Regions from separate parts of the Pandoraea sputorum genome, predicted to be linked through region 1. Evidence: predicted binding sites of a transcription regulator. Region 1 holds the regulator's gene; the other holds the start of a gene.
The links. The regulator FliA, encoded in region 1, starts transcription of late flagellar genes. The targets are predictions, from matches to a motif close to CTAAAGTTTNNNNNNNNNNNGCCGNTA.

Region 1 (3,416 bases):
GGATTGCTCGAAGAGCAGGTCGCGGGTCTTGTGTGGAACGACAAGCAACGTCGTTCACCGGCGCAGGGCGAGATTCTGCGCACATTGCTCGCGGCGGGCTTCTCGGCGCAGCTCGGCCGTGCGCTGCTGGAGCATCTGCCGGAAGGCAGCGACCGCGAGAACGGTCTGGACTGGGTGAAGAATGCGCTCAAGCGCAATCTGCCCATCATGCCGAACGAAGACGAATTGATGGATCGCGGCGGCGTGTATGCGCTCATGGGGCCGACCGGCGTGGGCAAGACCACGACCACGGCCAAGCTCGCGGCGCGTTGCGTGATGCGTCATGGCGCGGAGAAGCTCGCACTGCTCACGACCGACAGTTATCGTATCGGCGGCCATGAGCAGTTGCGCATCTACGGCAAGATTCTGGGCGTGACGGTGCATGCGGTGAAGGACGCAACGGATCTGCGTCTGGCGCTGACCGAACTGCGCAACAAGCACATGGTGCTGATCGACACGGTTGGCATGAGCCAGCGCGATCGCACTGTACCGGAGCAGGTGGCGATGCTGTGCGGGGCGGAGACGCCGGTGCAGCGTCTGCTGTTGCTCAACGCCACGAGCCACGGCGACACGCTCAACGAAGTGGTGCACGCCTATCGCAGTGCGAGCGCCGAGGGCGGTGGCGATCTGGCGGGGTGTATTCTGACGAAACTCGACGAGACGACCAACCTGGGTTCGGTGCTCGACACGGTGATTCGTCACCGTCTGCCGGTGCATTACGTCTCGACGGGGCAGCGCGTACCGGAAAACCTGCACGTCGCGGACCGGCAATTTTTGATCGACACGGCGTTGTCTGCGCCGGTGACGGGGTCGCCGTTCGTGCCGTCCGAGGAAGATTTGCCGGCAGTGGTGCGCGGGGTCGATCCCAATTACAGCGGGCTGTTCGCACCCGCACAACCTTCAGGCGAGGCCTGCTTTGGTTAAACTCGTACTCGATCAAGCTGAAGGGCTGCGCCGACTGGTGGCGCGCCATACCACGCGCATCGTCGCGGTGGTAGGAAGTGCGCCTGAAGCCGGTCAGACGAGTGTTGCGTTGAATCTGGCCAGTGCGCTGGCTCATCACGGTCAGGATGTCGTGCTGGCCGACGAGAGCGGCCATGCAGCACCGGCGCTCGGTCTGCCATTGCGCGGTGACATCCACGATGTGCTGGCAGGGCGCATTTCGCCCGACGCGGTGCGTGTGCACACGCGCGACAACGTGGTGCTGGTGCCTGTGGCGCATCGTCATCCCGAGCGGATCGATCCGCAGCGTGCACTGCCGGTGCTGACCGTTGGCGAGCCGGACGTCGTGATCGTCGACTGCACGCATGCCGGTGGTGTGCTGAGCCCGTTGGCGGCGCATGCGCATGACGTGCTGGTGGTGCTCGGCTGTGAACCGGCGTCGATTACGGGCGCGTACTCGTGGATCAAACAGGCGCATTACGAATATGCGCTGGCGCAGTTCCGGGTGTTGGTGAACCGGGCGGAGGATATGGAGGCACGCGTCGTGTGCCGCAATCTGGCCACGACGGCGAGTCGTTATCTGGCGGTGTCGCTGGAGTTGGCCGGACATGTGCCGTCGGACCGTCAGGTCATGCGGGCGCGGCAATTAACGCGCACCGTGGTCGATGCGTTTCCGATGGCGCCGGCGGCGGTGGCTTATCGTCAGTTGGCGGCGCAGGTGATGCATTGGCCGTTGGCCATTCGGGATACGGGACCGGCGGCGTTGGGTGCCGGGATCGGTCAGGTGGGCGATTGCGGCGGCGATCGCGGTGCCGAGATGACGCATGGCGTGGGCGCGGTGAGCGCGCACACGGCCTGAGCGTCACGGCACGCGTCGAGAGGAAGCGGAGGGAAACATGTATACCGCGCGCGGGAAGGTCGACACGAACGACACGCTGACCCAATACGCGCCGTTGGTGCGCCGCCTGGCGCTGCAATTGATGGCGAAGCTGCCGGCAAGCGTGGAATTGGAAGATCTGATTCAGGCTGGCATGCTGGGGCTGCTCGATGCGGCGAACCGGTATCAGGAGACGCAGGGCGCGCAGTTCGAAACGTACGCGAGCCAGCGCATTCGCGGGGCGATGCTTGACGAGTTGCGCGAGCTGGACTGGGCATCGCGCGGCATTCGCAAGACGGCGCGCGAGATCGAGAAGGCGGTGCAGCGTCTGGAGCAGCGGCTGGGCCGGGGTCCGTCCGAGAGCGAGATTGCGGGCGAGATGTCGATCGGGCTGACCGAGTATCAGCAGATGCTGCAGGATGTGCACGGCTGCCAACTGATCTATTACGAAGACTTCGAAGCGGCAGACGAAGAGCCGTTCATCGACCGCATTTGCGCGGACCCGGGTGCGGATCCGCTGACGATGCTGCTCGACGAAGGTTTGCGCGGCGGCGTCGTGGACGCCATCGACCGTTTGCCCGAGCGCGAGAAGTTGCTGATGAGCCTGTACTACGAGCAGGGATTGAACCTGCGCGAAATCGGCGCCGTGCTCGAAGTCAGCGAGTCCCGCGTGTGTCAGTTGCACAGCCAGGCGATCTCGCGCTTGCGCGCGACGCTGCGTGAGAAGGCCTGGACTTCGGCGAATTGAACGACCAATAGATCTGCGTAAGAAAACCTCCTGAACAAAGCCCCCGGTGACGCGCAAGCGCCCCGGGGTTTTTTGTTTCCCGCAGGGCGACGCTATTGTGCACGCGGCCAGTAAAGTTCAACGGAAAATTCCCAAGCTCGCTACGAGCATAGCCGCGCTATTCTGCTGCTAACGGCTTAGCAAATCCCCCCGATGTCGAGGCGGCCGCGTACAACGTATTTCACCGGGGGGGATATGCGACTGGTTAACGTAGTAAAGCCCACACACATTTGTAACTTGGCGTGTACGTATTGCTATAACGACGACGTTCGCAAGCCTGTCATGGCCGCGGAGACTCTTGGAGTCACGATTCGAGAGACGCTCGAGTTGGCGAAGCAATATGAGAGCGTCGACGAAGTCGATTTCATTTGGCACGGCGGCGAGCCGTTAGTCGCAGGAAGGGAATTCTTCGAGAGCATCGTTTCATTCCAATCGGAATTCGCGAGCGGTGTCCGCTTTACGAATAGCGTTCAAACGAACGGCACCCTTATCGACTCCCGGTGGGCAGAGTTCTTCGCGAAAGAGGGGTTCAACGTGAGCCTTTCTCTCGACGGCCCCGAGGAGATCAACGACCGATTCCGTGTCTATCGTTCAGGTGCAGGATCGTTTGCCAAAACGTGGAAAGCCATTCAGGTCCTTAGGGCCGTTGGCCTCAATCCCGGCGTATGCATTGTCCTCAGTCGGGCCACGATTGATCGGACGCAAGAAATTTTGCGTTTTCTATCGGACAACCATCTCGGGTTTAACGTCATTCCATTGACCTTGTCAGGG
Region 2 (3,416 bases), 930 kb from region 1:
GTCCGCCCCCTGACCATGACAACCCAACTTGCCTACCTCGCCGCGCTCGGTGCCGCCCTCTGCTGGGCTTGCAGCGGCATGATCGCCATCACGCCTGTCCGTCAGGCCGGTTCGTTCCCCTTCAACTACGCCCGCATGCTGCTGGTCTTCGCGATGCTGCTGTTCGCACTCGCGGTGCTGCGCGGCTGGCCGTCGCTGTCGCTCGAGCAGTGGCTGCGACTAACAGTGTCCGGGCTGATCGGCATTCTCGTGGGCGACACGATTCTCTACACGTCTCTCGGACGTCTGGGGCCGCGACGCAACTCCATCGTTTTCGCCACCAATGCGCCGATGACGGCCGTACTCGGGTACTTCTGGCTAGGCGAAGCGCTGGGCTGGCAGGCGGTCGCGGGCGTTGCGCTGGTCACGGCGGGGGTGGCGCTGGCCATCGCTTTCGGCGGTCGTCGTGAGGATGCGCACCACTGGGAGTCGGTGCGCGGCGACGTGCGCGTGGGTGTCGCCATCGGGCTGACGGCGGCGCTGTGCCACTCGATCGGGACGCTCATCGCCAAGCCCGTGATGGCGGCTGGCGTGGATCCTGTGGGGGCGTCGGCGGTGCGCGTGGGCGTGTCGGCGCTCGGGCTGACGATCCTTGCGGCGCGACGCGGGCGAGGCATCTTCTCGGACTTTACGCCGGGCACGCTGGCGCTCACGGCGGCCTCCGGCTTTGTCGGCGTGGCCGTCGGCATGACGTTACTGCTGTATGGCATGGGACATGGCAACACGGGCGTCATTGCGACGCTCTCGGCGACCACGCCGGTGATGGTGTTGCCGCTGCTGTGGATTCGCACCCGGCAGCGTCCGGCAGCGGGCGCCTGGTGGGGCGCGCTGATCGCCAGCGCCGGGGTGGCGCTGATCTTTAACCGCTGACGGTGACGACGGTGAGGGACGCGCCTGAAACGCTTAGCGCGTGACGGGCGTTTGCAGAGGCTCGGCGCTCTGATGCGAGGCTTCGGTGCCAAGCGTCGGCACCTGAACCTCCTGCGCGGGCGCGGGGCGCGGCATGCTCGGCGTGAGCAGGCGTCGCAACCAGGCGGCGATGCGCTCGAAGACGCCCGGATCGTCGTTGAACAATTCGGGACGCAGCACGCCCAGATACTCCAGAATCTGATCTGCTTCCTGAGCACCGACCGAGCCGTAAATGACGGCGAGATCGAGCAGCGCGCGCAGCTCACCGAGCTTTTCGCGGGCTTGCAGCGAGCGGGCGGTTTCGACCGCGCGCTTGGCTTCGAACACACGTTCGCGCAGCACCGACGCGGTGCGCCATGCGGGCGTCTGCAACGTGGCCTCCAGCGTTCGCAGGTCCTGCGCCGACGTCACGATCTGACCGGCGAGCGATTCCACGATACGCTCCTCGCCCTTCGCTTCTCTCACGATGCCTTCGGCCCAGCGGCTGGCCTGACGCGCCATGTCTTCGCGCGACCATTCCGGGCGCGACACGAAGTAGAACCCGTGCTGACGCGCCTGATTCAGGATGATCGAGACGACGTCCGGAAACTGCTTGTCGAACGTGCGTTTGGCCCACGCGTAGTGCCCGCCCGCGAGCAGTTGGGCGACGGCGGCTTCGGTGAGCGGCACGGTGCTGTCGAGCAGGCGGGCGCGCAGGAAGTCGTCGAAGGGCGGCGGCGTGAAATGGCGGTCGACGGCAGCGGAGATGCGCACGAAGGCGTCGAAATCCTTTTGCAGGTCGGCCAGCGCGCTGTCGGAGAGGGTCAGGGCGATGCGGCTCATCGTGACCGGCTCCCGGTCACGGCGATAGCGTGCCGATCCCACGCGAGCGAAGTCGCGTCGGCCGGTCGAGTGTCGGTGCGAGTGCCCGTGTGAGTGAGGCGGGCCACAGGCGGAGCGGCCGGAGCCCGTGCCACGTGCATCCCCATTGCGCGTGAAGTCATGTGCAGCGATTCGTATCAACGGTGCGCTGCGGTCATGGCCGTGCGCTGTGAGATGGGCTGTCCCGCCGGACGTTTGTCACGTCCATGACGGGCAGCATGAGTCTGCATGCATCAACGGCACAACGGCGTAAAAACTTTAGCCTTCGGTGCGCATTTTCTTTCAACGCCGTGTGGAGGCGGCCCCCGGATCACTCGCCGTTGGCGGCGCGCAGCAGGTAGACGGCGAAGCGCGAACGGGCGTCGAGCCAGACGCGCTCGATATCCCATCCAGCGGAGTTCGCGAGTGCACGGAACTCCGTCTGTCCATATTTGTAGGAGTTCTCAGTATGGATGGACTCGCCCGCCGAGAAATCGAAGCGATGGCCGAGAACGGTGGCCGAGAATGCACGCTGTGCGACCAGATGCATCTCGATACGGCTGGCCTTCGCGTTGAAGCGGGCTTCGTGACGGAAGGCCTCCAGCGGCAGATCGCCGTCGAGTTCGCGGTTGATGCGCACGAGTACGTTCAGATCGAACTGCGCCGTCACCCCGCGCGCGTCGTCGTACGCGGGCAGCAGCACGGCGGGATCCTTGCACGCGTCTACGCCGACGACCATGCGCCGGTGCGGTCCGAGCATCTTGCCGACATGTGCGAGAAAGGCGGCCGCTTGTCCGGGCGCGAAGTTGCCGATCGTCGAGCCGGGGAAGAAGCCGAGGCGCGGCCCTTGCGTGTCGTGCAACTGCGGCGGGAGATGGAACGGGCGCGTGAAGTCGGCGCGCACCGGCAGCATCGGAATGCCGGGGCAGCGGCGCGCGAGCGTGGCGACGGCGTCGTCCAGAAAATCGTCGGCAATGTCGACGGGGACATACGCGCGCGGCGTGACGAGGGCATCGAGCAGCAACGGTGTCTTACGGCTCGACCCGCTGCCGAACTCCACGACAACGGCGTTCGGTCCGACGACATCGGCAATGGCGGCTGAGCACTCGCCGAGCAGGGCGGTTTCGGTGCGCGTCTGGTAGTACTCGTCGAGGCCTGTGATCTCTTCGAAGAGTTCACTGCCGCGCTGGTCGTACAACCAGACGCTGGGCAATGTCTTCGGCGTGTGGCCGAGACCGGCCAGCACGTCCGTGGCAAAGGCGTTTTCCGGCAATGACGGGCAAACGAACGCCGTGGCTTGTTGGGTTTGCGTAGCTTGCAACATCAGCGGTCCTCCGCGAGCCTCAGGCCGCAGAACTGCCAGCGCTGATGCGGGTAGAAGAAGTTACGGTACGTGACGCGTGCGTGTCCCGGCGGCGTGGCGAGCGATCCGCCGCGCAGCACGAACTGTCCGCACATGAATTTGCCGTTGTACTCGCCGACGGCGCCCGATGCCGTCCGGAATCCCGGGTATGCGACGTATGGACTGGCCGTCCATTGCCATACCGGGCCAAAGCGCTGCTCCATCGTGGGTTGCATCGGCGACGACGAGCTGCCTGCGCCGCGCGCCGCCACCTCCCATTCTTGTT

Region 2: a site for FliA is predicted at 2,044-2,070, ahead of NA29_RS20670 (DUF4088 family protein). Genes of this name have one in related genera too.

Annotation. Positions count from the first base shown of each region.
Region 1 covers NZ_CP010431.2:5,625,155-5,628,570, reverse strand. Annotated here, with positions in the region: gene flhF (flagellar biosynthesis GTPase FlhF) at 1-963, shown strand, start outside; gene NA29_RS24960 (MinD/ParA family ATP-binding protein) at 956-1,840, shown strand; gene NA29_RS24955 (RNA polymerase sigma factor FliA) at 1,878-2,606, shown strand; gene NA29_RS24950 (radical SAM protein) at 2,799-3,416, shown strand, end outside.
Region 2 covers NZ_CP010431.2:4,692,277-4,695,692, reverse strand. Annotated here, with positions in the region: gene NA29_RS20675 (DMT family transporter) at 16-909, shown strand; gene NA29_RS20670 (DUF4088 family protein) at 943-1,770, opposite strand; gene egtD (L-histidine N(alpha)-methyltransferase) at 2,120-3,112, opposite strand; gene egtB (ergothioneine biosynthesis protein EgtB) at 3,112-3,416, opposite strand, start outside.